DNA from 4 places in the Priestia sp. FSL W8-0524 genome. Region 1 is predicted to be linked to each of the others. Evidence: riboswitches for the same ligand, from Rfam matches in the RefSeq annotation. Region 1 holds a riboswitch; each other region holds the start of a gene.

Evidence for each region. Region 1 has a riboswitch for S-adenosylmethionine ahead of NST66_RS05095 (bifunctional homocysteine S-methyltransferase/methylenetetrahydrofolate reductase). Riboswitches for the same ligand answer to the same signal wherever they lie in the genome.
Region 2: another riboswitch for S-adenosylmethionine. It lies ahead of metK (methionine adenosyltransferase); the one in region 1 lies ahead of NST66_RS05095 (bifunctional homocysteine S-methyltransferase/methylenetetrahydrofolate reductase).
Region 3: another riboswitch for S-adenosylmethionine. It lies ahead of NST66_RS23930 (phosphoadenylyl-sulfate reductase); the one in region 1 lies ahead of NST66_RS05095 (bifunctional homocysteine S-methyltransferase/methylenetetrahydrofolate reductase).
Region 4: another riboswitch for S-adenosylmethionine. It lies ahead of NST66_RS05700 (trans-sulfuration enzyme family protein); the one in region 1 lies ahead of NST66_RS05095 (bifunctional homocysteine S-methyltransferase/methylenetetrahydrofolate reductase).

Annotation. Positions count from the first base shown of each region.
Region 1 covers NZ_JBBOUG010000001.1:1,033,732-1,035,934, reverse strand. The annotation lists gene NST66_RS05100 (YkvI family membrane protein) at 1-738, opposite strand, end outside; SAM riboswitch class I at 1,071-1,177, shown strand; gene NST66_RS05095 (bifunctional homocysteine S-methyltransferase/methylenetetrahydrofolate reductase) at 1,285-2,203, shown strand, end outside.
Region 2 covers NZ_JBBOUG010000001.1:4,518,966-4,521,168, forward strand. The annotation lists gene metK (methionine adenosyltransferase) at 1-1,163, opposite strand, end outside; SAM riboswitch class I at 1,296-1,413, opposite strand; gene pckA (phosphoenolpyruvate carboxykinase (ATP)) at 1,787-2,203, shown strand, end outside.
Region 3 covers NZ_JBBOUG010000001.1:4,573,827-4,576,029, reverse strand. The annotation lists gene cdaS (sporulation-specific diadenylate cyclase CdaS) at 47-673, opposite strand; SAM riboswitch class I at 986-1,088, shown strand; gene NST66_RS23930 (phosphoadenylyl-sulfate reductase) at 1,343-2,056, shown strand; gene NST66_RS23925 (inorganic phosphate transporter) at 2,076-2,203, shown strand, end outside.
Region 4 covers NZ_JBBOUG010000001.1:1,148,282-1,150,484, reverse strand. The annotation lists gene NST66_RS05700 (trans-sulfuration enzyme family protein) at 1-1,134, opposite strand, end outside; gene NST66_RS05705 (trans-sulfuration enzyme family protein) at 1-5, opposite strand, end outside; SAM riboswitch class I at 1,206-1,323, opposite strand; gene NST66_RS05695 (hypothetical protein) at 1,490-2,152, opposite strand.

The DNA of each region.
Region 1 (2,203 bases):
ATCAAGTTGAAATGAATAAGGCAAATTGGAAAGGGCAAGATGAGTAGAAACAAGCATAAACGTAAGTACACATCCTCCTATTACGGCCCCTTTTTTGATCACGCTCTTATCTTTCACGGAGCTTCCTAATGGAACTAAAACGGCCTGAGCCAAAGCTAGATTTAGGGAAATATATAAAAAGGGACTAACCGCCCACTTCCACTGTGTGACGAGCGTTAAGTCCGGCTTCGTTTGAATCAGTGAGAAATAGCTGACATTTGGCACAAAGATGATAAAAGCAAATGAAAGCATCATCGGCACAACAAGAGAATTAACCATTAAAATACCGTTAATTCCTCTTGCGATAAATATATAAGTTAAAACAATTGTACAAATCATCCCAACAGGAGGCCACAGCCCGAACTGTTCTTTTCCTATTGCCCCCGTACTCGCCAGCATGACTGAAGTTACTCCAAATAAAATGACGATCATTACACCGTTTACCGCTTTTCCAAGTACATCACCAAATAAATATGTATTAAGCTGCTGATAAGAAGAAGCCCCAATTGCGTGCGAAAGCAGCATCATTTTCGAACCTAGCCAAATAAAAAACAAGCCGCTGACCAAAATTCCAACCATTCCAAGTTCCCCGTACTGTGTAAAAAATTGAACAATTTCCTTGCCTGTTGCAAAACCGGCTCCTACAACGGTGCCTACATACGTAGCAGCAACCTGCAGCGTGAGTTTCCACCTTTTCATGCCCATCACCCTTCTACCCTTCATAGTTCACTATATGTAGAAACGGTTAAAAAAAGACGAGCCTTTTATATGTAAATCCTCGCCTCACCCGGTGCTGTTCCTTTTTCGTTTTTTTATTTCCTTCTTGTTTTTTTCATGAAAACCCTTTATCCCTTAACATAACGGCAGTTTTCAAACAAAATATACGGATATTTTCCCTTTAGCTTTTAAATTTTCCTCAATATTTGCTGGAAATTCACAATTTACTGTTGTATAATTTCTAAAAATCAGATAAATTATTAAATAAGTATTCTTTCTATTTAAAAAAATATGTTTCAATTATATACAATTGATTCTTATCATGAGAGGTGGAGGGACTGGCCCTTTGAAACCTCAGCAACCAGTCGTTAGAGACATGGTGCTAAATCCAGCAAGCAATTTATTGCTTGGAAGATAAGAAGGCGAAAAAAGTCTTCTTCTTAAGAAGACTTTTTCTATTTTATCGGCATATTGCATAAAACGAATCACTCGTGAAATAGAAGCGGAACAATTTAAGGAGGTTTTGACATGGGGTTACTTGAAGATTTAAAGTCTAAAATTTTAATTGGGGATGGTGCCACTGGTACCCTCCTTTACTCACACGGTATTGACAGCTGTTTTGAAGAACTAAACATCACCAAACCAGAAGAGGTTTCTCGTATTCACAGAGCCTATGTAGAAGCTGGTGCAAACGTTATTCAAACAAATACGTACGCTGCTAATTATCAAAAACTTGCCCGTTATGGATTAGAAGATTCAGTCAAAGACATCAATGTTGCTGGTGTAAAATTAGCGAAACAAGCTGCAAAAGATCAGGCTTACGTGGTTGGTACACTCGGCGGAATTCGTTCTTTCCAAAAAAATGCTATTAGTTTAGAAGAGGTTAAGCGAAGCATTCGTGAACAAATGTTTTGGCTTTTAAATGAAGGCGTGGATGGCCTTTTATTTGAAACATACTATGATTTCGAAGAATTAAAGACCGTTCTTACACTGGCAAGAAAAGAAACGGATAAGCCTATTATTACCCACGTTTCCCTGCATGATATTGGCGTACTGCAAGATGGGCGTCCTTTAGCAGATGCATTAAAAGAATTAGAAGACTTGGGAGCAGATGTTGTCGGGCTAAACTGCCGTTTAGGTCCTTATCATATGATTCAGTCTCTTGAAGAAGTACCGCTTCCTGATCGTGCTTTCTTATCTGCTTACCCTAATGCCAGCCTTCCGGCGTATGTGGAAGGCAAGCTGGAATATGAAACGAATGAAGACTACTTTGTAGAAAGCGCGCGTTTATTCCGCGAACAAGGGGTTCGCTTAATTGGAGGATGCTGCGGTACAACACCAGCTCACGTACGCGCCATGTCGTCTGCCTTAAAAGACCTGCCTCCGATTACAAGCAAAGTCGTTAAAATGAGACCAGCCGTTACGGTTCAAGAGCGTGAGCAGCAGG
Region 2 (2,203 bases), 3.5 Mb from region 1:
TCTGTGAACTCCCAAGGAAGCTCCACATCTGTACGACCAAAGTGACCGTAAGCTGCTGTTTGCTTATAAATTGGGCGACGTAAATCAAGCATTTTAATGATGCCTGCTGGACGTAGGTCAAAGTTTTTGCGTACTACATCTACTAGTACTTCTTCAGAAACTTTTCCTGTACCGAATGTATCAATTGAAATAGATACTGGCTGTGCAACACCAATTGCATATGCTAGTTGTACTTCACATTTATCAGCAAGATCAGCTGCTACAATGTTTTTCGCAACATAACGAGCTGCATAAGCTGCTGAACGGTCTACTTTTGTTGCGTCCTTACCAGAGAATGCACCGCCGCCGTGACGAGCATATCCGCCGTAAGTATCAACGATAATTTTACGACCAGTTAAACCAGCATCTCCTTGAGGGCCGCCGATTACGAAACGTCCTGTTGGGTTAATGAAATACTTTGTATTTTCATCAATTAACTCATTTGGAACAACTGGATTAATTACATATTCTTTTAAGTTACGTTGAATTTGCTCTAACGTTACTTCTGGGTGATGCTGAGTTGAAATAACAATTGTATCGATGCGAACAGGTTTGTTGTTTTCATCATATTCAACTGTTACTTGTGTTTTACCATCCGGGCGAAGGTAAGGAAGAATTTCTTCTTTACGTACTTCTGTTAGACGGCGAGCAAGTTTATGAGCTAATGAAATTGGAAGAGGCATTAATTCTTTTGTTTCGTTACATGCATAACCAAACATTAACCCTTGGTCTCCAGCTCCGATTGCTTCGATTTCTTCATCGGACATTTGACCTTCACGTGCTTCTAACGCTTGGTCTACACCAGCAGCGATATCAGCTGACTGCTCGTCGATAGATGTTAATACTGCACAAGTTTCAGCATCAAATCCGTATTTTGCACGAGTATAGCCAATTCCTTTAATTGTTTCACGAACTGTTTTAGGAATATCCACGTAAGTAGAAGTTGTAATTTCACCGCTTACTAAAACTAAACCAGTTGTTACGCTTGTTTCACAAGCAACACGAGCATTTGGATCCTTTGCTAGGATAGCATCAAGAATTGAGTCAGAAATTTGGTCACAAATTTTATCGGGATGTCCCTCTGTAACAGATTCTGACGTGAACAGACGACGTTGTGTTGACATCAGTTTTCCTCCTTATAAATACGATACATTGTGATACGGTACTCATTCCCTTATTTTCATTACACGTTAAAAAATATAAAAAAACCTTTCCTTGTATCGAGGAAAGGTATCAAATTCTACATAAGCCTTTCACTCTTATCGATCAAGGTTGTGCCCTTGCATCAGGTTAGCACCTTATCGTCTACACAAAAAAATGACGATGGTTGCTGGGTTTCACAGGGCCTGTCCCTCCACCAGCTCGGGATAAGAGAGTATCCGTTCAAGGACATATAATACATGAAAAAGCGCTTCACTGTCAACAACATTCAAATGGAAATCATCTCTTTATGTTTGAATCTGTTTTAATGTAACATACTCAAATTTAAAAATAGTATACCTTATTAAGAATGATCACGAAGTTTGGTTAACAAGACAGACCAAAAAAAGGCTTTCACTTGAAATAGCTTCACTTTTTTCGCTTCTAGCACATATACATGTGTCTAAAATAGGTATAACGTACATTTTTTTATAATACACAAACATTTTTAGTTAAATAGTATAGAATAATTAAATAAATGTGTTATACTAATTATAAATTTCAAACATTAATGAATAAATAATAGCTAAAAAGGAAGGTAGTGCACATGAGTACTGTTGATATGTCTATCGAATTAAATGGTTTGCTTCAATTAAAAACAACAAAACACCAATTATCTGTTCCACAACTTGTTGAAAAAATTCTAGCTCGACGCGAAGGAACGCTGACTTCTACAGGTGCTGTGTCAGTCGAAACCGGAAAATATACAGGTCGCTCTCCTTTGGATAAATTTATTGTAAGCGATGCTGTATCTTCAAAAACGGTTGAATGGGGACCCGTCAATCAGCCAATTTCTGCTCAGCGATTCGATGCGCTATACAAAAAAGTCTTAACCCACTTAAAGAAGCAGGATGAACTTTTTGTTTTTAATGGATATGCTGGAGCTGATAAAAAGTATCAGTTACCAATTCAAGTAGTTAATGAATTTGCATGGCACAACCTATTCGCTCAGCAGTTATTCATT
Region 3 (2,203 bases), 3.5 Mb from region 1:
AAAGGATAGATAAGTCAAGATAGGGCTGCTTATCAGGAAAGGGCTCTTAAATCATATTTTTGCTGGAGTGAATAGGGTAGAGGCTTCCATCAAGAGCAAACGAAATTTTACCTGTTTCTTCAGATACAACTAAAATTAATGCATCCGATTTTTCCGACATTCCAATTGCTGCACGGTGACGTGTTCCCAACTTTTTGTTCGTTGAAATAATAGACGAGAGAGGTAAAACATTAGCAGCTGAAATAAGCTGATTATTTCTAATTAGGACGGCTCCGTCATGTAAGGGTGTCCCTGGATAGAACAGTGTCTCAACTAGCGTAGCGCTGACAGGAGCTTGAATAGGCATTCCTTTTTGAATAAGAGGATCAACATTTTGTTCCCTTTCAATGACAATTAAAGCGCCGTGACGTTTCTCAGAGAGGTTATGAATAGCTAGGGACAGAGCAGCGTATTCAAATGTATAAGGCGATAAGTAATGACGCAAGTAATAAGAGGCGGCCGTAGCTTGAACATCTTGAAATAACCTTCTCATCTCCTCAAAATCACATAAAATACAATGATCACTCGTGTCTAAATGTTTAATTAAATTAGAGGCTTCAGTTGAAATCTGCTGTAAATATGTTCGCACATTATTTTTAATTGTATCGTCTAATTGAAAGGGTTGTCTCTCCATCTTATATAGCTCCTATCTGTCAGTCAGTGTTATCTGTAATGTGTGCTAATGTGGGTGAATTATCCGTAAAGCTCATAAATCCGTTATTAATTTTATAGAGAGATTTTGCATTTTATTTAGCAAGAGAACATAAAAAGTCGGGAAAAAAGAAAGCGTTTTATAAACTGATATGTTCACATTTGGGTTAAATTTACATATGTTGTTTTAAATAAAAGTATAGATATTTCTGTGAATTTAAAGTATAGTTTTCTTATCGGATATATAATTTTTAATGTTGACAAATATTCTAAATATGCTAAAATTTTTAAAAAATGCTTATCAAGAGTGGTGGAGGGATCTGGCCCGCTGAACCCCGGCAACCTGCTTAGCAAGGTGCTAATTCCAGCAAAGTGTGTATCATTTTGAAAGATAAGGTGAAAATTATTGCCTACCCAGTCTTTCAATACGGAAGACTTTTTATTTTGATATAGCGCAAGAGATATTTTGAGGAGGGACAACGATGACTGTAAACCCCCGACTTAAAACAAACCTTTGAACACGCCGAAGCAAAGTAAGAATTAAATAGTTTCGCTGACTAGACACACTAGAGGCGGTTTTATCCAATTCTAGTGGGTAAAACCGTCTTTTTTTATTGGATAACGCGGATAACTAAGAATTGGAGTGGAGAAAATGGCAGACTTATATACGTACGAAAACTGGAGCGATACATTTCCAGAGTTCGACAGTAAAGATGAAACAAAAGGAGCCCTTTCAGCATTGCAGTGGGCGTATGATACCTACGGAGATTCAATTATTTATGCGTCAAGCTTTGGGATCGAAGGAATCGTGTTAATTGATTTAATTTCAAAAGTGAAAAAAGATGCTGAAATTGTCTTTTTAGATACAGGGGTTCATTTTAAAGAAACATATGAAGTGATTGATGCAATTAAAGAACGCTTCCCTGATTTACGTATTCATATGAAAAAGCCGGATTTAACTCTTGCAGAACAAGCTGAAAAACATGGAGATGAGCTTTGGAAGAGTCAGCCTAACCTATGCTGTCAAATTCGAAAAATCATTCCGCTAAGAGAATCCCTTGCTCCTTATGATGCGTGGATTTCCGGTTTGAGACGTGAGCAGTCTGAGTCTCGTGCCAACACGAATTATTTTAATAAAGATGAGAAATTCAAGAAGGTGAAAGTTTGTCCGTTAATTCATTGGTCATGGAAAGAAATTTGGCGTTATGTGTATAAGCATGATTTGCCATACAACAAACTTCATGATCAAGGCTACCCAAGTATCGGCTGTGAGCCCTGTACCGCACCTGCCTATAATGTAGACGATTTACGTTCAGGAAGATGGGCAGGTACACAAAAAGTGGAGTGCGGATTACACGAATCTTAAATACGAAAGAGCTGAATAAATGATGCTTTTATATGTTGCCTTTATCATTGCGCTTTTTTTTGCAATGAATATTGGGGCAAGCGGTGCAGCAGCTGCTATGGGCGTTTCATACGGCTCCGGTGCAATTAAAAAGCGAAGAGTGGCCCT
Region 4 (2,203 bases), 110 kb from region 1:
TGCATCAAATGCCTCCTTCAAATCTTTAATTAAATCATCTGCGTGCTCAATTCCAACTGATAATCGAAGTAAACAGTTTGTTACTCCGACACGATTTCGAATTTCCTCCGGAATGTCAGCGTGTGTTTGACGAGCTGGGAATGTCATTAAACTTTCCACGCCTCCTAAGCTTTCTGCAAATGTAATAACTTTAACATTTTCTAAAAGTACTGACACGATGTCAGGGTGTGAGACAGCAAAAGAAATCATGCCTCCAAATCCAGTTGCTTGTTTCTTCATGATTTCATAGCCCGGATGTGTTTCAAGACCAGGGTAATACACTTTTTCCACGAGATCATGAGCAGTAAGCCAATTTGCAATTTTCAGTGCGTTTTCGTTATGTTTTTCCATACGAAGCGCTAGCGTCTTAATACCGCGCAATAACAGCCAGCTATCTTGTGGACCTAAGATTGCCCCAGCTGCATTTTGATAAAAACGAATTTTTTCTCCTAAGCTACTACATCGAGCGACTACAAGACCAGCAACTACATCATTATGACCCCCAATGTATTTGCTTGCACTATGTATCACAATATCTGCTCCAAGCTCTAAAGGACGCTGATAGTAAGGGGACATGAATGTATTGTCAATGATAGTAAGCAAATCATGCTGTTTAGCTAACGCAATTGCTTCTGGCAAATCAGTCACGTGCATCATTGGATTTGTAGGTGTTTCAATGAATAAAGCTTTCGTGTTGGGACGAAGCGCATCTTTTACTTGCTCGAGATGGGCTGTGTTGACGTACGAAACAGTAATTCCTTGCTCTGAAAAGATTTCATTTAGTACTCGGTACGTTCCTCCGTATAAATCCTCTGATACAATTAAATGATCTCCGTTTTTAAATAGCGCTAAAACTGACATTACACCCGCCATTCCTGAAGCGAATGCTACTCCTACTTCGCCTTTTTCTAAAGCAGCAATTGCTTCTTCCAATGCCGTACGAGTAGGATTTGCCGTACGTGCATAGTCAAATCCTGTACTTTGCCCTAAAGCAGGATGAGCAAATGTTGATGCTTGGTAAATGGGTGTTGTAATAGAACCTGTTGAAGGGTCACGACCTACTCCTGAACGAACTAATAAAGTTTCAATTTTCATCTATTTCTCTCCTTAACTCAAAATAAAAAACACTCTTCACAGATGGAAGAGTGTTCGTTTATACACGATTTCTCTCATCTGTTAGAACAATACTGATGTTCCACAGGAATTAGCACCGTTCAAATGAATGTTTCATTTGATGGTTGCCGGGCATCGCAGGGCCAGTCCCTCCGCCACTCTTGATAAGAGTTCTATATAATTGTTGGTGGTTAACGTTTGTTGTTACTAACTTTAATAAAGATTTTCTTTATTGTCAACATAATTTTCTAAAAAATTTAAATCATCTCATTTGTTTATTCAATATACTTGTCCTGATAAGTACATAAAAAAAGAGACGACACCGAGGTCTCTTTTTCTAAGGCAAGTGCACAGATTTTACGTGAGCTAACTTCCAATACATACTTTCTCCATTTGCCGTAATTAGTTCAACAATATTATTAGAAACTTCTTTAAGTACGCCAATTTTTTCTGATTGATCCCCTAAATCTAATACGACCAGTTGATTTTCATATTTTTTAAGCTGCTCTTCAAAGTTTCTGACAAAAGGTGCAGAGGCAGGCCTTACTGGGAGCTCTTTGTCACTTAAAGAATAAGGGGTTAACTCATTACTATAAGGGGTAAGCCATTTCAAATGATGTAGAGAAACAAAGACATTTTTATACACTGGAGAATAAAACACAAGATAATCATTCAGCACGCTTGTAATATAGCCATGCAATGATTTTCCTCCTGTTACATAAATTTCAATAAATTTCCCTTTTGCCTGCTGTAAAATATTACGATAAGAAATCCGCTGACTTTCTTCTATTAAGTTCTCTTCTATGGTTCGTAAAGGTGTATAATCTTCTTCTGAAACCTCTCGTAAGCGATGTATGTGTAAAAGAGGAATATACAAATAATCATGTCCATTATATAAAACCATTACATCTAACCCGAGATCAACAAGTTTTCCTACAAACGTTGTTTTACCTGATATATCGACTTCAACAATTTTATCAATATAATGATTCATACTCATACTCATTCTCCTCCTTTTTCCTATATGATAGAAAAGGTGCTTTATAAGCAC